DNA from 2 places in the Paenibacillus sp. FSL F4-0097 genome. Region 2 is predicted to be linked to the other one. Evidence: a T-box and tRNA genes for the amino acid it is inferred to sense, from the RefSeq annotation. Region 2 holds a T-box; the other holds one or more tRNA genes.
The links. A T-box is a leader RNA that pairs with one kind of tRNA and senses whether it is charged. The one in region 2 lies ahead of argS (arginine--tRNA ligase), so its partner is inferred to be a tRNA-Arg.
Positions count from the first base shown of each region.

Region 1: it encodes a tRNA-Arg, which carries the amino acid that the T-box ahead of argS (arginine--tRNA ligase) is inferred to sense. The anticodon was not compared.

Region 1 is NZ_CP151965.1:5,396,813-5,408,089, forward strand. It holds gene MHH86_RS24195 (AAA family ATPase) at 179-679, shown strand; gene MHH86_RS24200 (hypothetical protein) at 850-2,007, opposite strand; gene MHH86_RS24205 (hypothetical protein) at 2,079-3,224, opposite strand; gene MHH86_RS24210 (hypothetical protein) at 3,243-4,451, opposite strand; gene MHH86_RS24215 (ABC transporter ATP-binding protein) at 4,444-5,307, opposite strand; gene MHH86_RS24220 (hypothetical protein) at 5,297-5,965, opposite strand; gene MHH86_RS24225 (transposase) at 6,424-6,711, shown strand; gene MHH86_RS24230 (hypothetical protein) at 6,974-7,138, shown strand; tRNA gene MHH86_RS24235 (tRNA-Leu) at 7,639-7,717, opposite strand; tRNA gene MHH86_RS24240 (tRNA-Arg) at 7,737-7,813, opposite strand; tRNA gene MHH86_RS24245 (tRNA-Gly) at 7,824-7,898, opposite strand; tRNA gene MHH86_RS24250 (tRNA-Lys) at 7,935-8,007, opposite strand; tRNA gene MHH86_RS24255 (tRNA-Asp) at 8,022-8,099, opposite strand; tRNA gene MHH86_RS24260 (tRNA-Met) at 8,125-8,201, opposite strand; tRNA gene MHH86_RS24265 (tRNA-Val) at 8,291-8,366, opposite strand; tRNA gene MHH86_RS24270 (tRNA-Glu) at 8,456-8,530, opposite strand; rRNA gene rrf (5S ribosomal RNA) at 9,150-9,266, opposite strand; rRNA gene MHH86_RS24280 (23S ribosomal RNA) at 9,413-11,277, opposite strand, start outside.
Region 2 is NZ_CP151965.1:5,507,904-5,519,180, forward strand. It holds gene MHH86_RS24715 (DEAD/DEAH box helicase) at 1-1,359, shown strand, start outside; gene MHH86_RS24720 (exosporium glycoprotein BclB-related protein) at 1,433-2,662, opposite strand; gene MHH86_RS24725 (collagen-like protein) at 3,090-5,588, opposite strand; gene MHH86_RS24730 (hypothetical protein) at 5,634-5,993, opposite strand; T-box leader at 6,242-6,460, shown strand; gene argS (arginine--tRNA ligase) at 6,501-8,366, shown strand; gene MHH86_RS24740 (cellobiose phosphorylase) at 8,428-11,277, opposite strand, start outside.

The DNA.
Region 1 (11,277 bases), 110 kb from region 2:
CAAGTTTTTTTGCGGGTTCTTTTGTTAGATTTAAACGCCGCAAGGCTTCCGGGAATCTTCTCAAATAGTAGTCGCTTTTGCACAAATGAGAGAACTCGGAGAGAACTATAACAGATCAGCCCGCTCCCTATCATTGACAGATAATATCGAAGCTTTGGCTTCAGGGAGGGGAATTGATATGAGAAAAACAACAGTAAACACTATCGCTAATCAAAAAGGCAGTACAGGTAAAACCACCACCGCTTATAACCTGGCTTACGCCTTATATAATGAAGGAAAAAAGATATTACTGATTGATTTGGATCCTCAAGGGAATCTAACGATGTACTTTGGTATCGAACAACCTGATAAACTCCCTTACTCTATGTTCAACATCAAGAACGCGATGATGACGGACGAACCGCTTCCATCGCCCGAAGAGTGCATTCATTCTCAAGGTAACATTGACCTGATTCCTAGCAACATTGAACTGTCTGTTGCCGAAATTAACCTACGGGATGAAAATGGCGGTGAAAAGACATTGACCCCTTTACTGGAACCGATGAAAGCCAACTATGACTACATCATTATAGACACGACTCCATCACTTGGCTTACTCAATATCAATGCTTTGGTAGCACTCAACTGCTCAGACCATTGTGAAGGTAAAGAAGCGAATCAATCCACATATTCGCATTGAGGGCGACTTGATGACCAAGTGCGACACCCGTACCAATTTATATAATGAAACCATTCGTCTAGTGAAAGTGTGGTGTATCATAGAAGTCAGTCGTCCGGCAAGTTTATTTTGATCAATGAAAATGGACTCTAGACTCCAAAGCGAGGAAAACTGTCGGCCTGTCTTTTACGTTATTCAAAAATAATTAAGTCATCTATCTCCCCTAACGCAAAATACAAGAATCCTTTGAATTTATCAATCGTAACATTCCGTAAAATATCAGCAAAATCTTCATAATCTTTTATTACTTGAAAATTATTAAAGTAAACTTTATTCAATATCTCTGCTTCGCATTCACTTCGACTTATTGGACTAAATCTATTACTGTATACATTTATCCTTAACTCCTCTTTTAACTCGTGGAAATTTACACTTTCAAGCATGAAATTTATTATCTGTTCCACATCTATGGTTATCTTATTTGGAGTCTCGTAAATATCATTGCTGCTCGTTAATTCAAATATATAGTAAATTCTAGTAGAGTCCTCATTACTAAAAAATATAATTTCAAATTTACAGTTATTTTTGACACCATAAGCTTTATCTAATAATTTGCAAATACTTATCAAGTACAATTCATTAAGAATCGTTTGTTCTTTGTTAAAAATCTTAGAAAAATAAGTACTAGAAAGTGCAACTTTTTTATCACTATTACAAAATAATTTAAATATTTGTACATCTATATTTAAATTAGATGCTATGCGTTCCAGTTCTTTGTCATGGAATTCTTGCTTTTCCACACAACCTTTTCGCTTTGTTTTTTGAGGCAAGTCAGAAATAACAAACTCATTCTTTTCATGATTAAAAATGAAATATCTTAAATTTCCTGCTACATAAATACTACTTAAAGTCTCAAATAATTGGTCAACGTTCAAACTTTTTACGTCCTCAAGTAGGCCTATTGGTCGAGAAACAATATCTTTATTTAAATAATGAATCATTACATTGATCTTTGCCACCTCATTGTGTTTCGATAGTATTTCTTCCTCGACCTCTCTAATGGCCATTAACATTAAGTCATAATATTCATTTTTATTATTTAATATCCTCCTCATATAGTTTTCAAATTCAAAGATAAGGTTTAAACCTACTTGGTACTTCGCATTGCTCCAACTATATAAGCAATAGCAGTAACTTGTTTGTCCTCTCAAATTACTTTCTTTCTCTGTGAAAAAATCTTTGAGCATCGCCAGTATAACAAAGTGCTCTAGAACGTGAGCTAAACCGTTGTTGCTAATACCATCTTTTTCTGATCCAGCTTCGCATAAAATAAAAAATGAATACATCATCTACCTTCTTTCCGAACTTCACTTCATTTTTTTATCCTTGATGTGTTTTAACTTTATGCGTAATGCTCAATCTAAGAAGTAAACCTCATTTTATTAATCCATCTTGGCAAAAATAGTAGGAGTATAAATAAAACTGCAACAGTAATGGAAGGAACGGCAATAATTCTAGAAATACCTCCATAGGGTTCAAAACTTGTGTAATAGCTGTTGAACTTGGCTATCTGCATGGGCAGAAAATTGCCCACATAATGTTTCAGAAAGAATACCTCACTCATCTGAATGGCGTAAGATATGGCTATGGTGAATAGTAACAGGGCGTAGCCAGTATAAATCTGTGTGACTAATACGCTGATCAATAAAGTAATCCCTGTCATCAGTGAGATTGCCACATATCCAATAACCAGGTTGATTAAAAACTGCTCGAAATAATTCACCGCAACCATTGATAAAAAAAATTGTGGACTACTTTGTATAGGCAAATCCGCTCCTTGTAAACCGTACATAAAGAATATAGGCGTAATGTAAATCGCCACCGCCGCCAGATAAAGCAATAAAGAGAGCTGGAAGGCGTTGATAATCCGTATCCTACTCAGCTTACGTTTTCCAAACCTCGTGGATTTGACCAGTCCGTCCACGCCCAAGGTCTCGTCTTCATTAAAAATTGGGACCAGTAGAATGGAAATGAGAACCAGGACAATAAAAACACACTGGCTCATCCCTGAGTTAACGTTCTTCCATCCCTCGGCATAACCCATCCGGATAGGTTCGGAGAGAGAAGCCGCTGCATAATTCCCGTTGCTGATTCCTTCCCTAGAACTCCCCGCTTCCTTCTGTGCACTTTTGATGATGTCTGCCCTGTCCTGATAAAATTGTTCTGCTGAGACATCTCGTATTCCAGTCCAGTTCCAGCCATACACTTGGATAATCATATCCAAGGCTGGCAAATCTGCAACATCCGCTTTATTCCTGTCTTCTGGTAGGCTAAGTTCTCTGTATTTTTCCAAAATTTTATTAATCTCAACTTCATCCAATACCTCCGGTTGATAGAAATACCGGTATTCCGTCCCATCTGTTACCTCATATCTTGCCTGATTTAAATAACCTGTTTTGATGGTGTCTAAGTTGTAAAAGGTAAGTATCAGAAACAATGCCAACAAAAAACCGAATATGTTTATGTTTAGGATTTTACTTCTGTTTACTTTTGATAAATAGCTCATGATTTCACCTACCTTCCTCTACTGTAAATAATATCTTCTCATCCATATAGAGATACCGATTCGAGATAAGAGAATGTACACAGTACCCAGAAACAGGGCGACAAAAACATAAGGAAATACAGTATTACCCACAAAATATAATTTCTCTATGCCTATAAGATTATTGATAAAGTTCTGGGGCATGAAGACCATCACTTTTTCAATCAGCGCCCCCCTCCCCATCTGATAAGTATTTACGAGATAAAAATAAATCAGTGAAAGTGCTAATACCAGTTTCCCTCTTTTAAAAACCACTGACAAAAACAGGATAAGATGCGTCACGACAAGTGTGGAAAAGTATCCCATGGAAATATAGAGTAACCCCTCTTGAAGCTGATTCATAGAATAAAATGTAATTGTTCCGATTTGAACCGAAGAGTCCCAGCCGTGCAGCGTATACACTGCGGTAATAAACAGCAGTATGATCGCAATATACACAAAATAGGCTATCGTAGAAAACACACAAGCGGCACCAAGCTTGTAGCTGAGCAGCCTCCTCCTGCTCTCCTTGGTGGATAAGGTCACCTTGTCAATTCCTTTGCTGCTGTTTTTGGAGAATCCCTCGCATAGGATAAAGGCCAAGAACATGAAGAAAAGGTAGATCGTATTTAATAAACCTATTTTCAGGTACTCCCAGCCACTATCGTATTTGAATAAAAATGGGGTGGGTACTTTTTGCATTTTCTGGGATATGATTTCGATTTGTTTCTCTGTATAAGGAAATAGATTTTGTTCAGTGGATAAATATTCGGTAAAACTGCCCTTCCAATCTACATAAAAATTGGCGAGCTGCTCATCCGTTAAATTTAAGCTGTTATCGAGAACACGGTACTTTATATATGGAAAGTTCAGTTCCCAGTTCAGCGCATCGTGAGGAAAAGTTAATCTTTTTCCCAACTTGCGATCTGTATCCACTTCGCCTTCAATATAAGGTTTGTCCACGCTGTTTTCGTAGTTTTGTTTCATTTGTAATAAATAATCCGTCGTCATCGTGCCCTCAACCGTGCGCTCCCTTAAAATTTTCCAGCCTCCAAGACCGCTATGTATGGTTCCCTCATCATCCAAGACATCTATACTCTTGGCGGTTTGAATCCAGGGGATCAGAATAATAGTGAGAAAGAGTAGGCTGATAATTACTGTATTTTTATTTAATATTTTTTTCAGTTCTAATGGAATGAAATTACGCATGGCTCCCACTCCCTAAGTAGATGTAGTAATCTTCCAGCGTGGGCTCGCATACGATTGCGCCTGATTCCTTTTCTCCCAAGTAACGGACATTAACAACGTTTTCTTCCTGCCGGATCCGTACGATCAGGTGCTTCTTTTTAAAGGAGGCCAGTCGCTCTCTGTCCATCTCCTCAGTAAATACTTTTCCTTTAATCCCGGATAACATCTTTTGCACATTACCTTGCTCTTTAATTTTCCCCTGATCTAGGATGATCACATTGGTGGTAATTGCTTCGATATCCGAAATAATGTGGGTAGAAAACAAGATGATCTTGTCCTGTCCCATTTCGCTTATGATGTTTGAAAAACGGATTCGCTCATGGGGGTCAAGCCCAGCGGTGGGCTCGTCAAAAATTAATATCTTCGGATCGTTAATAATGGCTTGGGCAATGCCCACCCGCCTTTTCATCCCTCCGGAAAAGGTTTTGACCTTTTTATTAGCAACATTCTCCAGGTTGACAAACTGTAATACCTCTGGAACTTTGTGCTTCAGTTCTTTTTTTGACAACCCCTTCAGTGCTCCCATATATTCCAGATATTCTGTTGCTGTAAACGCGGAATAAACCTCGAAATCCTGGGGAATATATCCCACAAGATTCCGGTAGTCGTCGTTCATATGGAAGATATCCTTGCCGTTAAAGGTAACCTTACCACTAGTTTGATGGTCAATTGCCACAAGAATTCTCATCAAGGTGCTTTTCCCTGCCCCATTATCTCCCAAAAGCCCATACACACCTTCAGGCAATGTAAAATTTAGTTCACTGATTGCCCGTTTCATTCCAAATGTTCTTGTTAAATTCTCCGCTTTAATTTCCATCGCTAATTTCCTCTCTCAATTGATATACGTCTCCTTCCGAGAGAACTTGCCATTCTTCTCCCGTAGACTTTCTACCTAACAGGAGGTTGGTATATTCTCCGTCCAGCTTTTTCACTTCCCATGCGAACAGATTTTCATTTTCGAATCCTGCTATGATACCTGTTTTTTCTTCCTTGTATAGAATATTTTGGATTCTCGGATCATCAGTGTTTCCCCTAGTGCCATTGTCCGCTGGTTCGGGAAACCGATCTGAATTTTCTCTCATGTATGCATCAACTGTTTTGTAGATGCCTGTTATATCCTCGATAGAAAGAGATGGAACTTCTATTGTTGGCCTAATTGATGACTCTTTTCTTCCTTGCTCCCGATAAGTTCTTTCATTTTTTTTCCTCCCTTCATCAAGACGTTTGTCCAAGGCAATATCCTCAAAAGTCCTTTTATCATCTAACGTTGCATCCTTTGGAGTTTCCTCATTGCCCGGACTCTTATTCTCTGACTTTACATCCTTCGGATTATTATCTAAGATAATTAAATCCTCTGAGATGGTTTTATCATCCTGTATGCTTGCATATTCTGAGTAGCTGCTTCGATTTTGGAAGTAGAGGCTTCCTCCAATCAAAATGGTTATAGTTAATACAAACATTAAGATTTTTTTCACTAAGACACCTCCATTTTTAATATGTAATTCTACATTTTATCGTTTATTTCAACTGACTTAATTTTCCGTATAAATTTAATTTATCACCAATTTTCTCAACTTCCATTTTATACCTATTCTTCTTGGTACAAATTATAGATTGAACACCTTAAAAATCTAGGTGTGTAGATCTTAAATTTTTATTAACAAATGGTTGTCAATGGTATTATGAGTAAAATCTCCTGAATGATAGATCTTGGGATCAGTCTGTAGCCGAATTTTTTGTATGACCATTTCGCATCACTATAAAAAATTGAACAGCTTCATCCGAAAAAATCGGTAATTGAAAAGATAAAGAGAACAATAACAAATAAAACTTCCGTTTTATTGAACAGTGGTATTATCCCCTTCAAGTAGACACTCGAAAAAAAATACATGTTATCATGGAGATTCGAGTAACACTTGGAGGGGATATTTTTATGGCGAAAAAAGGACAAACATTTCAGATGTATACAGAAGCATTTAAATTAAAGGCGGTTAGAACCTACTTAGATGGATCATCTAGCTATACGATCATAGCTGAACAACAAGGTATCCGTAGTTGCACGCAATTGAAGGTTTGGGTGAGAAAATGGAAAAACGGAGATTCTTTCGATGAACGTAAAAATGAGGAAAAAGAGATGAATCCTGGGAAAGGTCGCTCTCGCACGTCCTTTGGTAGTGTCGAAGAAGAAAGTGACTACCTGAAAGCGCAGGTGGATATTTAAAAAAGCGGTATCCAAATCTAATAAAGGAGAAGCTCCCAGGCAGCGAGAGAACTACGCTACCCGCATCATATTACAGACCTCTTAGCGATTGCAGGGATATCACGGACCAGTTACTACAAATGGCTAGCTACATAGCCTAAGCGTCAGAGCCAGGAATGATAAAAATCAAGAGATCAAGGAACACATGATGGCCATTCATTTTTCGCATCCAGATTTAGGCTATCCTCGCATTTCGACTGCCTTGTAGGAGGCAGGCTTCAACGTGAATCACAAGAAAGTATGGCGAATCATGAAAGAACTATCGATCAAATCTATCATTCGAAAGAATCGAAGACAGTCTAGTTATACCCTTTCTATCGTTTTCCCGAATCGCTTAAAACGTAAATTTCATGCCACAGCACCACAGCACCACAGCAAAAAATGGTAACGGATATTACCTATATTTCGGACGGAACTAACTTTCATTACTTATCCGTCATACAAGATCTATTCAACAACGAGCTTGTCACTTTGCAATTGTCAGAACGTAACGATGTTCAACTCGTGTTGGATACGGTCACGAAGTGGACAAGAAAAAGAGACGTACATTGGAAGCCGTGCTCCATTCGGTTCAGGGCTTCCAATACACGTCTCAGGCATACAATACAGGATTAGAGGTATTCGGCATTAAAGGCAGCACTCTCGCAAAGCTACCTCCCTAGATAATGCATGTTTCGAATCCTTCTTTTCGCATCTCAAAACAGAGAAGTTGTACCTCAAACAGTATAATTCAAGAGCGGAAATATCACCGCTTTCAAGCAAAACTATCGGTGCGCGCTGGCAGCATAGCTTTTTTCATTTGTCTACTTGACAGGGGTATGACCAATACTCAGAAAATAAAAAAACTTGTAAAATTGCTGGAAGCAATCTTACAAGTTTTTTTCGATATACCGGTGAGAGGACTCGAACCTCCACGGTTTCCCTCTCGATTTTGAGTCGAGCGCGTCTGCCATTCCGCCACACCGGCAAAGTATTAAGTTAAAATATGGCGCGCCCTGAGAGATTCGAACTCCCGGCCTTTTGATTCGTAGTCAAACGCTCTATCCAGCTGAGCTAAGGGCGCAAAATTTATATGGAGCGGACGACGGGAATCGAACCCGCGACCCTCGCCTTGGCAAGGCGATGCTCTACCGCTGAGCCACGTCCGCACACGGTATGTATTGATGTCCGACTCACTAAAGAAGTGAGCCATGAAGGACTCGAACCTTCGACACCCTGATTAAAAGTCAGGTGCTCTACCAACTGAGCTAATGGCTCATAAAGCAAGAAAATGGCGGAACCGACGGGATTCGAACCCGCGGTCTCCTGCGTGACAGGCAGGCATGTTAGGCCAACTACACCACGGTTCCAGAAGAATAATTGCTTAATGAAAATTGGTTGCGGGGGCAGGATTTGAACCTGCGACCTTCGGGTTATGAGCCCGACGAGCTACCGGGCTGCTCCACCCCGCGTCAGTAAAAAAGTATTAATTTCCTTTGATTCCCCGGAAAGTATCCGGAATCCTCAGTGAAGCATTAACTTCACTTTTGGGGATGTGTTATGGTGGAGGCTGAGGGGATCGAACCCCCGACCCTCTGCTTGTAAGGCAGATGCTCTCCCAGCTGAGCTAAGCCTCCATGTAAAGAAGCAACTTAATTATCATAACATAATCAAATCTGTAATGCAACCATTTTTTCTAGAAGTCTAATGCCGTTTCAAGAAGAAATGGTGACCCGTATGGGATTCGAACCCATGTTACCTCCGTGAAAGGGAGGTGTCTTAACCCCTTGACCAACGGGCCGTTTTAAAAACAAATTGTTTTGACAACAAAAAAGATTATATCATGTATTATTAAGTATAGCAATACCTAAACTAATTATTTTTCTTTCTACTCTTCACTAGGTAATAGATTGATATGAAGCTTTTGAGCTATTATCTCAACAATTTCACCCGTAGTTCTATCATTCGTGTCTAGATGCTGCTTAAACACCTCGTGATCAAGCCCTGTGATGCACCTGTCGATCTGCTGAGCAGCCCAAGAGTCTTTTCATTCACCTCTCGCTTAATCTCTTAAGCAAGGTCTCTCGGGAGGCACACAAACTAAAATGATAAAGCTTTATACCTCCATCCATTAACTTGCCGATGATTTCCCTGCAATAATCCGGATTCATTAGGGTCATAGGCACGATAATTATTCCATCATATTCGCTAGCTATGTTTTTCTTCGATACATTTCATATGCGGTTTGTGTCTTCCCTGAACCAAAAGCACCATTGATCCATATAATCATGATCATTTGCCTCCGTGAACTAATTTTCATTCGAAGAAATCACTCACAATGATTGCCTATCCTTATAATAAGCGGATAAATATCATACAACAAAAAGACCACTGTCGATAACTCAACAGTGGTCTTGCGTGCTTGGCAACGTCCTACTCTCCCAGGACCCTTCGGTCCAAGTACCATCGGCGCTGGAGGGCTTAACGGTCGTGTTCGGGATGGGTACGTGTGGAACCCCTCCGCTATCGCCACCAAACGGGCATTTGCGGTACAAATGCATTATTCAGGTCTCAGCATCGCCAAATGCTGAAAACAAATTCATCATCAAACAGTCACTTGGACTATATAAATCTGAGCTTGATTCCTGAAAACTGAATCCGAAACGAATTTGCATTCTACGTATAGGATAAGCCCTCGACCGATTAGTATTGGTCAGCTCCATGCATTGCTGCACTTCCACCTCCAACCTATCTACCTCGTCGTCTTCAAGGGGTCTTACTAATTGGGAAATCTCATCTTGAGGGGGCTTCACGCTTAGATGCTTTCAGCGCTTATCCCGTCCGTACGTAGCTACCCAGCCATGCTCCTGGCGGAACAACTGGTGCACCAGCGGTACGTCCATCCCGGTCCTCTCGTACTAAGGACAGCTCCTCTCAAATTTCCTGCGCCCACGACAGATAGGGACCGAACTGTCTCACGACGTTCTGAACCCAGCTCGCGTACCGCTTTAATGGGCGAACAGCCCAACCCTTGGGACCTACTTCAGCCCCAGGATGCGATGAGCCGACATCGAGGTGCCAAACCTCCCCGTCGATGTGGACTCTTGGGGGAGATAAGCCTGTTATCCCCAGGGTAGCTTTTATCCGTTGAGCGATGGCCCTTCCATGCGGTACCACCGGATCACTAAGTCCGACTTTCGTCCCTGCTCGACTTGTAGGTCTCGCAGTCAAGCTCCCTTATGCCTTTGCACTCTGCGAATGATTTCCAACCATTCTGAGGGAACCTTGGAACGCCTCCGTTACTCTTTAGGAGGCGACCGCCCCAGTCAAACTGCCCGCCTGACACGGTCCCCGTACCCGATAAGGGTACTAGGTTAGAACCTAGATACGATCAGGGTGGTATCCCAACGGCGCCTCCACCGAAGCTTGCGCTCCGATTTCTACGGCTCCCACCTATCCTGTACAGATCGTACCCAAATTCAATATCAAGCTGCAGTAAAGCTCCATGGGGTCTTTCCGTCTTGTCGCGGGTAACCTGCATCTTCACAGGTATTAAAATTTCACCGGATCTCTCGTTGAGACAGCGCCCAAGTCGTTACGCCATTCGTGCGGGTCAGAATTTACCTGACAAGGAATTTCGCTACCTTAGGACCGTTATAGTTACGGCCGCCGTTTACTGGGGCTTCGGTTCATAGCTTCGGGTTACCCCTAACCACTCCCCTTAACCTTCCAGCACCGGGCAGGCGTCAGCCCGTATACTTCGCCTTGCGGCTTCGCACAGACCTGTGTTTTTGCTAAACAGTCGCTTGGGCCTTTTCACTGCGGCCCCCTCGTGCTATTCACACTACCGAGGCACCCCTTCTCCCGAAGTTACGGGGTCATTTTGCCGAGTTCCTTAACGAGAGTTCTTCCGCGCGCCTTAGAATTCTCTTCTCGCCTACCTGTGTCGGTTTGCGGTACGGGCACCTTCTCCTGGCTAGAGGCTTTTCTTGGCAGTGTGAGATCATGACCTTCGCTACTATAATTTTCGCTCCCCATCACAGCCCAGCCTTAATGATGTGCGGATTTGCCTACACATCAGCCTCACTGCTTAGACGGACATCCATCAGTCCGCGTCACTACCCTCCTGCGTCACCCCATCGCTCATAGCGGATTACGGTGGTACAGTAATTTCAAACTGTTGTCCTTCGACTACGCCTTTCGGCCTCGCCTTAGGTCCCGACTTACCCTGAGCGGACGAGCCTTCCTCAGGAAACCTTGGGCTTTCGGCGGATCAGATTCTCACTGATCTTTTCGTTACTCATACCGGCATTCTCACTTGTGTAGTGTCCAGCGCTCTTTTCAGTACACCTTCAACCCCTACACAACGCTCCCCTACCCCAGATACATAGTATCTAGCCATAGCTTCGGTGGTGTGTTTAGCCCCGTTACATTTTCGGCGCAGAGTCACTCGACCAGTGAGCTATTACGCACTCTTTCAATGGTGGCTGCTTCTAAGCCAACATCCTGGTTGTCTGTGCAACTCCACATCCTTTCCCACTTAACACA
Region 2 (11,277 bases):
GATTATCAACAGTATGGGTTTCAGTGGCTGAAGACGTTGGCCCATTACCGTTTTGGTGGTATTTTGGCGGATGATATGGGGTTAGGCAAAACGCTGCAAAGTATCGCTTTTCTACTGTCAGAACTTCCAGAGATCCGCCAGAATGGGCTGCCTGCCCTAATTGTCGCTCCTGCGTCTCTCACTTATAACTGGCTTAATGAGCTTAAAAAATTCACGCCAGAGATCAAAGCTGTCATTGCAGACGGTAGTCTAATTGAGCGCGGGCGGATTTTAAAAAATACAGCAAAAGCTGATGTAATCATCACCTCTTATCCGTTGCTCCGCAGAGATGTTCAGTTGTATGCCAAAAAGTCTTTTCATACCCTGATTCTCGATGAAGCACAAACTATAAAAAACCATACTACACAGACAGCCCAAGCTGTAATGGCGCTTCAAGCCCGGCACCGTTTTGCACTTACGGGTACTCCTGTGGAGAATGCGTTGGAAGATTTATGGTCCATTTTCGGCACCGTGTTCCCTGGGTTATTTCCAGGCAAAAAAGCTTTTCACGATTTACCAAGAGAAACGGTTGCGAAGCGGGCGCGTCCCTTTTTGCTGCGGCGCTTAAAGAGTGATGTGTTAAAGGAACTTCCGGACAAAATTGAGTCCGTACAAGCATGTGAACTGCTGCCGGAGCAAAAAAAGTTATATGTAGCTTATCTTGCCCGTTTGAAAAAAGAGGCGCTTAAGCATTTGACCCAAGATAGTTTCGGCAATAATAATCGGATCAAAGTTCTGGCGGGACTAACTCGTCTGCGCCAGTTGTGCTGCCACCCTGCTCTTTTTGTCGATGGATATGAAGGAAGCTCTGCTAAATTCGAGCAGCTGCTCGAAATCATAGAAGAATGTCGCAGTTCGGGTAAACGTATGTTAGTATTCTCACAATTCACAGAGATGCTGGGCCTGATTGGGCGTGAACTAGGATATCAGGGCATTCCATACTTTTATTTAGATGGTCAAACGCCTGTTTCTCAACGAGTAGATTTATGTAATAAATTTAATGAAGGAGAGCGGGATATTTTCTTAATCTCCTTAAAGGCCGGCGGGACCGGGCTCAACTTAACTGGGGCAGATACTGTAATCCTTTACGATTTATGGTGGAACCCTGCCGTCGAGCAGCAAGCAGCAGATCGGGCTCACCGGATCGGACAGAAAAATGTAGTACAAGTAATTCGTCTCGTCACCCAAGGCACCGTAGAGGACAAGATGTATGAGCTGCAGCAGAAGAAAAAGAACTTGATCGATGAGGTCATCCAGCCAGGTCAAGAAAGCTTGTCTACCCTCACAGAGCAAGACATCCGGGAGATTCTGATGATCTAAATAACAATGTTTGAGAAAAAATCAGGGATATCCCACAGCCTCTATGACTATCGGGATATCCCTTTTCTTCAGATTATGCAATTGTAACTCCTGCACTAGCGTAGCCAGCAACAGTAGTTGCAACGTCAATGCCAGCCGTGACCGTCGAAGTGAAGACCAACAACAAGCGTTCTCCCACAGTTACAGGAATGCTTAAGCCTGTGGTATTACCACTGCTAATAGTTCCAAGAGCAATTAATCCTGTAAGCGGAGGACTTAACGTAACTAAAGCCCCAGGTACTGCTGTGAAGGTATTGTTAGGTGTAGTAGATCTGTATAATTGAGCCGTGATTGTTACCGTAGAACCCACCAAACTAACGGAAGATGTCGCACTGAAATAGGCTGCCATAGACGTAAGCGTTCCTGTTCTAGGAACCGAGAACGCAAAGTTCAGCAAGGTTCCAGCCGCTCCAGTAAGATCTATAGTACCGCCTGTAATACTGATATTGGTCGCACTGCTACCAAAACCAACTGCACTTGAAGTATTCAAAAGACCCCCTAATACAGTGGTCATAGCAACTGGAAGTCCAGAAGAATATGGAATGATTGCGCCTGCGCCAGCAGTTCCTGTTGCTCCTGTGGCTCCAGCAGTTCCTGTTGCTCCTGTGGCTCCAGCAGTTCCTGTTGCTCCAGTTACGCCAGCAGTTCCTGTTGCTCCTGTGGCTCCAGCAGTTCCTGTTGCTCCTGTGGCTCCCGCAGTTCCTGTTGCTCCAGTTACGCCAGCAGTTCCTGTTGCTCCTGTGGCTCCAGCAGTTCCTGTCGCTCCTGTGGCTCCCGTTGCTCCAGCAGCTCCTGTCGCTCCCGTGGCTCCAGCACCTGTGGCTCCGGTTACGCCAGTACCTCCTGTCGCTCCCGTTGCACCAACGCTTCCTGTAGCTCCAGTAGCTCCAGTAGCACCTGTAATTCCTATATATTCTCCATATAATTCAGAGTAGACAAGGCGATGAGCAGTCACTAATTGACCTGTGCTGCTCTTCCCCCAAACTGAAATTTGAATGGGATCATCAATCGTAATAGGTGTTGTGAATAGAAATTCAAATGAATCAAAGTTTGCATAATAATCCCTATTAACCACTTGATTAGGAGCTAAATTAACCTGTTCACTTACATATAAAGTTCTTGTCCCATTCATATAATAGCCTTCGACTTGAACCGTTGACGGAGTATCATCACTCTGATTGACAATTTTAAGAGTAACAAGCTGAGTAGGTCTTACACCGCCTACCAGATTATTTTCTATAGGACCAGTAGATAGTTGACTCAATTTTCAACACCTCATTTTTTATGAATTTTAAAATACGCTTATTATTTGAATTGCGAAAATCAAACCAACCGAACAAAATCCTCCTCAATAGTTCTGTATAAAATATGATTCTATCTATAATCATTCCTCCCACCTACTCTAGGTTGATAATCTATGATCCTATAAAATTAGTTCATAATTTTTGGCTCTTTATAGTATTATTCTTATTTCGAATTAAGGTGTGGACATCCATTTAAAAACTACTGTTACACATATTTGATACATTATAGCAATCTGAAAATCCGTAATGGATTAATAGAAGAAGAACCTAATAAGCATCGCTCTAGTCAACTTATAACATATCGCCAACAAAACAGGGGATAACCCGAAAGCCATACTTACGGCTACCGAATTACCCCTGTTGTAAATACTGAACTCGAAGATAAACTTAAGTTAATTCATGAACAGACCAGACGATACCTGCTGAGTTCGCGCCACCCAAATTCAAAGGAACCGTCAAACCATTTGCCACATAGAACAAGCCAATCACATCACCTGCGGTTAATGCAAATTCTCCAGCCAGCGTCACAGTACCACTTCCCAAAATTGCTCTCAAATCTAATATAAGTGCAACATTCACATCAAGTACTGGGAACAAGCCACTTACCAGATTTGTTGCAGTAGGAGAAGTTCTCTGAACTACGAAAGCCGGATTAATTCCAGTACCAAGACTGACAGTGAGTGAGGCAGTTGTGGAGTAATTGATAGTCGCTTCAATCGAATATCTACCAGTTGTCGGAATAGTATAATTTCCCCCAACTTCGTCGAAGGACGGGCTATCATAAAAAGGTGTTGTCACAGTCCAGCCAGTTAATTGGGTAGATGTGGAAATTGCCAATGAGGGCTTAAAAGCAGAAAAACCTTCTTGTTGAATGTTCGGACCTGTAGCTCCAGTTACTCCGGTTACACCTGTTGCACCAGTAAGCCCAGTTGCTCCGGTTACACCAGATACTCCTGTCGCTCCTGTTGCCCCAGCTACTCCCGTTGCTCCGGTTATACCAGCTACTCCTGTCGCTCCTGTCGCCCCAGCTACTCCCGTTGCTCCAGTTGCTCCAGCTACTCCCGTTGCTCCGGTCACTCCAGCTTCACCCGTTGCTCCGGTGGCTCCTGTTGCTCCTGTTGCTCCTGTTTCACCCGTTGCTCCGGTTGCTCCAGCTACTCCCGTTGCTCCAGTCGCTCCAGCTTCACCCGTTGCTCCGGTTGCCCCAGCTACTCCCGTTGCTCCAGTCGCTCCAGCTTCACCCGTTGCTCCGGTTACACCAGCTACTCCTGTTGCTCCGGTTGCACCCGTTGCTCCTGTTGCTCCCGTTACTCCATCCGCTCCGGTTGCACCCGTTGTACCAGTTACTCCGTCTGCACCAGTCGCCCCAGTTGCTCCAGTTACTCCTTCTGCACCATCCGCTCCTGTTGCACCAGTCGCTCCAGTTGCTCCAGTTACTCCGTCTGCACCAGTCGCTCCAGTCTCCCCTGCTCCAGTTGCTCCCGTTGCACCAGTCGCACCAGTCACTCCATCTGCTCCTGTTGCCCCAGTCTCTCCTGCTCCGGTCGCCCCGGTTGCTCCGTCGGCTCCCGTTGCACCAGTCACTCCATCTGCACCTGTTGCACCTGTCTCTCCTGCTCCGGTCGCTCCCGTTGCTCCATCGGCTCCCGTTGCTCCTGTTGCACCTGTAGCTCCATCTGCTCCTGTTGCCCCAGTCTCTCCTGCTCCAGTCGCTCCCGTTGCTCCGTCTGCTCCCGTTGCTCCTGTTGCACCTGTAGCTCCATCTGCTCCTGTTGCCCCAGTCTCTCCTGCTCCGGTCGCCCCGGTTGCTCCGTCTGCTCCCGTTGCACCCGTTGCACCTGTAGCTCCATCTGCTCCTGTTGCCCCAGTCTCTCCTGCTCCGGTCGCCCCGGTTGCTCCGTCTGCTCCCGTTGCACCAGTCGCCCCAGTTACTCCGTCTGCTCCTGTAGCTCCAGTCTCTCCTGCTCCGGTCGCTCCTGTTGCACCCGTTGCTCCGTCTGCTCCCGTTGCTCCGTCTGCTCCCGTTGCTCCTGTTGCACCTGTAGCTCCATCTGCTCCTGTTGCCCCAGTCTCTCCTGCTCCGGTCGCCCCGGTTGCTCCGTCTGCTCCCGTTGCACCAGTCGCCCCAGTTACTCCGTCTGCTCCTGTAGCTCCATCGGCTCCTGTTGCCCCTGTCTCTCCTGCTCCTGTAGCACCCGTTGCTCCGTCTGCTCCCGTTGCACCAGTCGCCCCAGTCACTCCATCTGCACCTGTTGCACCTGTCTCTCCTGCTCCGGTCGCTCCAGTTACTCCATCCGCTCCGGTTGCACCAGTTGCACCTGTAGCTCCATCGGCACCTGTTGCCCCAGTCTCTCCTGCCCCAGTCACTCCAGTGGCTCCATCCGCTCCAGTCACCCCGGTTGCACCAGTCACTCCATCTGCCCCTGTTGCACCTGTCGCCCCAGTCTCTCCTGCTCCGGTAGCACCCGTTGCTCCATCGGCTCCGGTCGCTCCTGTTGCACCAGTCGCACCGGTCGCACCAGTTATCCCTTGCGTTACACCAAGCAATTCTGCATGTACAAGTCGATGGGCAGTCACAATCTGGCCAACGCTATTTTTTCCCCATACTGAGATTTGAATCGGATCATCTACCAGACTTGTAGTTGTAAAAATAAATTCGAACGCATCAAAATCGCCATAATAATCACGTGTTATAACTTCATTAGGTGCTACATTTATCAGCTCGCTTACATATAAAGTTCTTGTCCCATCCATATAGTATCCTTGAACAAGAGCCATTGATGAATCAATGTCACTTCGGTTATCAATTTTGACAGTAACATGCTGAGTAGGTCTTACACCCCCTACCATACTATTGTCTATCGGTCCGGTAGATAAATAACTCAATTTCTCATCACTCCTTTAACGTTAACTGTGTCACAAAAATAATTATTAAATTAATACTGCCTGCTTCTCCCACGCAACTATGCGATGAGGATCTACCAATGCCCCCGAGTTCTGTTTTCCCCAGACTGAAATCCCAACCTCTGCTTCAACTGCTTCTACTGTTGTAAATACAAATTCAAATGCGTCCAAGTCGGCAAAATAGTTCTTAGTTAAAACTTGATTAGGTGCTAGATTTACTGTTTCATTCACATACATCGTTCTTGATCCGTTAAGAAGGAAACCTTGAATAACTAGATTATAAGGATTAAGAGAATCCCGATTAACTACTTTTACGGTTACCAGTTGCGACGGTCTGACCCCTAGGATCGGGCTGTTATCTATAGGTCCAGTAGAAAAAATAGCCATGTTTTATTCACTCCTCCCTTCCACTACAATTTGAAAGATTAGTGGCTCCGTATAGTAATATTCCTTGGCTTGAGTTAGCGTGTGGACTGTTGTGCAAAGGAACAGCTGGTCCTATAACAAGACAGCCTTCTTTTTCCAAATTTATAATCTACTAAACTGATAATCTAATAACAAAGAGCAACCAAGATTGTTAAGAAGCTAACACTATTGCTTTTTATGAAATATTGGGTATACTGGTAAAAATTAATTAAGCATCGATGAGCGGGAGAGTAGTTAACGAGATCTAGTCCTCAGCGAGCCGGGAGAGTGTAAGCCGGTACAGATTTCTTTAATGAAGCGCACCCGTGAGATGGACTTCTGAATCTTAGTAGGAAGTCCCGGCTGAAGGCCGTTATCCCGTAAGGTGGCTGAACAACTTGTTCAGCAACGAGAGTGGTACCGCGAGCGCTAAAGCCCTCGTCTCTTTTGAGACGAGGGCTTTTTTGTATTTTCAAAGGAGGGTATACCATGTTAAATCAAATCATCAAAGACGGAATCGAGCACAGTGTACACCGTGTATTCAATACTTTAGGAGCTGACTATCCAGAGGACATTGCCATTCTGATCGAACAGCCAGCAAATCTAGAACATGGTGATTATTCATGTAATATCGCTATGCAGCTAGCCAAAACTCTACGTAAATCCCCAATGGTCATAGCAGAATTAGTGAAAGCAGAACTTCAATTCAAAGGGCGTTTCGCCGGTCTATTGCAAAAAGTTGAAGTCGCTGCTCCCGGATTTATCAATTTGTATATGAATTGGCAAAGCTGGGCTGAACATTCCTTTGAACTGCCTGCCAGCACTGGGGAAAAAGTCATCATCGAGCACACTTCTATCAACCCCAACAAAGCCGCTCATGTAGGTCATCTAAGAAACGCCTGTATTGGCGATACTCTAGTCAGAATTATGAAAAGAACTGGGTATAACGTAGAGGTCCATAACTACATTGATGATCTCGGCAATCAGCTGGCGGATACAGTTGTTGGATTATTAAATATACCTTTAGAAGGGGAACATCAACGTTTCGGTGATTTTTGCTGGGATCTTTATGCCAAAGTGAACAAAGAATATGCGCTGAACCCTGAGATGACACACAAGCGCACAGATATACTGCACTCCCTTGAACAAGGTGGCGGCAATGAAGCCTGGCTGGGCAACCTTGTAGCTGAACGTATCGTTAGAGAGCATGTAGAGGAAATGAAACATTTTGGGATTTATTATGATTTGCTGGTATGGGAGAGCAGTATTTTAAAAGAGGGATTTTGGGCAGCCGCAGCTGAGCTACTGAAGCAGACAGCCGTTTTTGTACAAGAGACTGAAGGTAAACTCGCAGGCTGCTGGGTGCTGAAGCAAGGAACAGAGGCTAACATTGGAGCGGATTCAGAGGAGCATCATCTCGATAAGGTGCTGGTGCGTTCGAATGGGATTTCAACGTATACAGCCAAAGATATTGCCTATCATCTCTGGAAATTTGGTCTTTTAACCAAAGATTTCTCCTATAGCGAATTCTCGTCCGGTTTATGGACAACAGGATTAACTGGAACCCAAGAGTCTTATGGGCAGGCGGACAGAGTCATCAATGTGATCGATTACAGACAGGAATATCCACAACAGATGGTTAAGCAAGCCTTAGGGGCACTAGGTTATAACGAGCAAGCAGACAAACTCCATCATGTGAGTTATGGTGTTGTATCTCTTAGTCCCGCCTCGGCTGCCGAGCTGGGTATAGATATTTCAGAAGGCAAATCTTCTTATGCTATGTCCGGACGACAGGGAATCGGGATTAAGGTAAGCGATCTGGTGGAACTCATGGAACAGAACATCGAACACTCACGTTCCGATAAAGACGGCCTCTCCAGCCGAATGATTGCCACTGCTGCGATTCGCTACTATCTGCTGCGGTTTAATTTAGGAACGGAAATCGTGTTTGATTTCAAACAGGCTACCGAAATATCCGGCAATACCGGAGTTTATCTGATGTATACTTTTGCGCGTGCGACAAGCGTTTTGAGTAAAGCTACGATCCCAATCCTTACAGCTGCCGCACAGCTTCTGTTCCCTTCCGAATTGGAAAAAGCAGAGCTTGCGCTGCTAAGACAGCTAAGCCTCTGGCCGGAGATATTACATTCAGCAAGTATAGAGTTAACGCCAAATACGCTCTGCACTTACGCCCATACCCTAGCTACCCTGTTCAACAACTTCTATTCTGTATGTCCAATTCTAAAAGGCGATTCAGCCACGATCGAATTCCGCCTCTGGCTCACTTCAAGATTCAAGGACATCTTGGGAGATGTGCTCGAAGTGCTTGGGTTACCGACACCGAGCCGAATGTAAAAAACACAAAAAAAGGGCAATCTCCGCGCTTAACGCGGAGATTGCCCTTCTATATATAATGTTACTTATAAATCTCTATCACATTTCCAGCTTCCGTGCTGAGACGATCAAAGTCCGCACGTTTGATGCGAACACCACCGTTACGATAGCGGTTAGGTGTACCTTCTGTTTGCACTTCCGTACCGTTGATAGTAATTCGACTGATCTCACGACCTGTAAGATGATAGATAAAATCTACCTTAGTGCCTGCATATTCAAAGCTAAAGTGCATTCCATCCAGCGATTCCGGCAGAATCGGGTCAACAATTAAGTCTCCACCTTCCGTACGGATCCCCAGTGCATTCGAGATTAACTGGTTCATATAGATCCCAGGACCGCTGGAATAGATTCTCCAGCCACCTTTAACAGCTACGTCACCATTGCGCAGTTTATCGAAATTCTCCTGTGCCTCATAACGGGTGTTAAATTTACCATCCGAGCTACTGAAATAGGAGTTAGCTTGACGTAGTTCAGCGTTTGGCACCACATCGCGGATTCCGATCGGATTAATCGCTGCCAGACCCTTCCAGACCTGATCGGTTTTACCGAGCTTGGCCATAGCCTCTACATAACGGATATGTGCATGCACATATTGAAGTCCAATTTCCCGGCCAAAGTTAGCCGCTTGCTCCGCACGTTTGAAATGAGTGCTGACCCCGCCAACATATTGAGCTGGACGATTCATCAGACGTACACCGTCAGGGCAGAATAGTTTATCCTGAATGACATCATAGTGTGCTTCGGCCTGTTCCGGAGTAAGCAGCTCACTGATCATACTGCGCGTCATTGGCAGCAGACGGTACTGGATACCTGTTTCTGTGTCACTTGGGTGCACCATAAGCTTAATCTGCTCAGGGTCCTCCATATACAGGAAGCCAGGAATCACTTCGGATTGAAGCATATGAGTATGGAAATCCTTACGGATTCCTTCCACCATCGCCTTCAGTTCCTCTGCCTCAGCTTGATCAACTGAACGAAGTACCTCTGAGAACTGATTAAGTGTCTGATAGGTAAGCGCCACTGTCCAGCTGCTAACCATATACTGCTTCAGCTGTGGATTTGCAGGCTGGAGTGTATCATCCCAGTCTCCATCACCGTAAGAAGACAGATGTGTGTCATGCAGGAAATGATCCTTAATATAAGCAATTTCCTTCCGCGCATGATCCAGCAACGTCGCTTTTTCTTCTGTAAAGTCAAAGCTGTGCTTACGGGTATACGGCACTGTTGCTCCCAAGATGCTGTAATCCTGAGTTACTGCCAAGTAGTCTCCAAGCACCTTAAGCGGCCACACAATAATATCTCCATGGCTCTCTTCTTGTTGTATCTTCGTGTATTTATCAAACATGAACCATTGTGGCCAGTTGCCATCATCTTCATATTGATGACTATACAGCGTCAGCAAAATTTCACGAACCTGTTCGTATTTTTGCGTAGCCATGAAATATTCCACAGGTCCCTGACATACATCCCGTGTTCCCCAAGCAGCGCCACCATATTGCTCTAAACCATGTGGAACCGAATAGTGAACCAGCATGTTATGTGTGTACCACCAAGTCAGAGCATTAACCTTAAACAGTTCACCTTCTGTTCCGTCCCCAAGCGTCAGGCGGAAGCCATTCATCACACCAGCATAAAATGCGCGATAAGCAGAAATCTCTTCCTCAGCTGAACGATTTCTTGGAGCAAGTGACTTACCATCCAGAAGGCCTTGAATATTCAAGGTCCATTCACTGCTGGCAGACAGCTCCAGTACTGCTAACGGTGCTTCAGTTGGTTGAACAGGAGAGACAAGTCTACCTTCATCCTGCAGAGTTAACTCCGCACCCTGTACCTGTAATTTATACTGTAAGTCAGGATATTCACCAGCACTTAGTGCGCTTCTGTCAGCCGAGAAGATTACTGCTCCACCTTCTTGCTTAGATTGATATGGAAGCTCGTATTCGTTAACGTTCATGGTGATTTGATTAGTGACTAAATAACGATAAGCTCGTCCGCTTTCCGAACGCACATTCAGGAATATCTCTGGCGAATCTTCGGTGGTGTAGTTCGTAATAATGAAGCATTCACCATCTGTTCTGTAATACCAACGAGCATAGTTGAAACCAACCTCAAATAGAGAAGGCATGGTCAGCAAACGATATTCACCGTTCCACTCTACATAAATGCGTTGTCCTGAAGCTTTTGGAATGTTAAGCGCATTTCTTGGATTGGACATTAGCTTGTTAAAATTGGTATTTCCAATTACCACCTGGGAGTTAAAGATCCCGTACATATATGAAGTTGTTGTGATGACCTTATCATTAAGCCGAGCGTTATCCCCACTCATCAGGATATGGCCGTGTGGCCGTTCTACGCGCATTTCTTTCTCTTTTAATACTACGTGCTCATAATTCTCCGTGAAAAAGGAAAGTAGTGTGTCTCCTTCTCTCTCCTCCTGATAACGAACCGGAAACAAGACCTCGATCTCTTTCTCTGTCAGCGAATCTGCAGCCAGCGGTGCTCCCAGCTCCTTCGAGAAGAAAGAACGTTCAAGTGCTGCTTCAGCTTCTAAAGGTAAATCTTTAACAGCATCCCAAGCCGCAGCAATATCATTAGCAAATTCTAGCGCAGTGATCGCTTCTGGATGATCTTGCTTAAACAATCCGTAGAACACAAACCGTGTTTCACCACTCAGCTTCACCCGTTCCGATTGCAGCGCAGTATATGCGAATTCATATTGATAGATTTCATTACTTAATTGCTCACGACCCAAGCTCTCTGGTTGGTTGGTTTCTTTATAGGACAGTCCAAAGAATTGAAAACCATCTGTTGAGAAGCTCGTTGCCTTGGTAAGTGAACCCTGTTGCAGATATGGGAATTTCCCGCCCTGTGG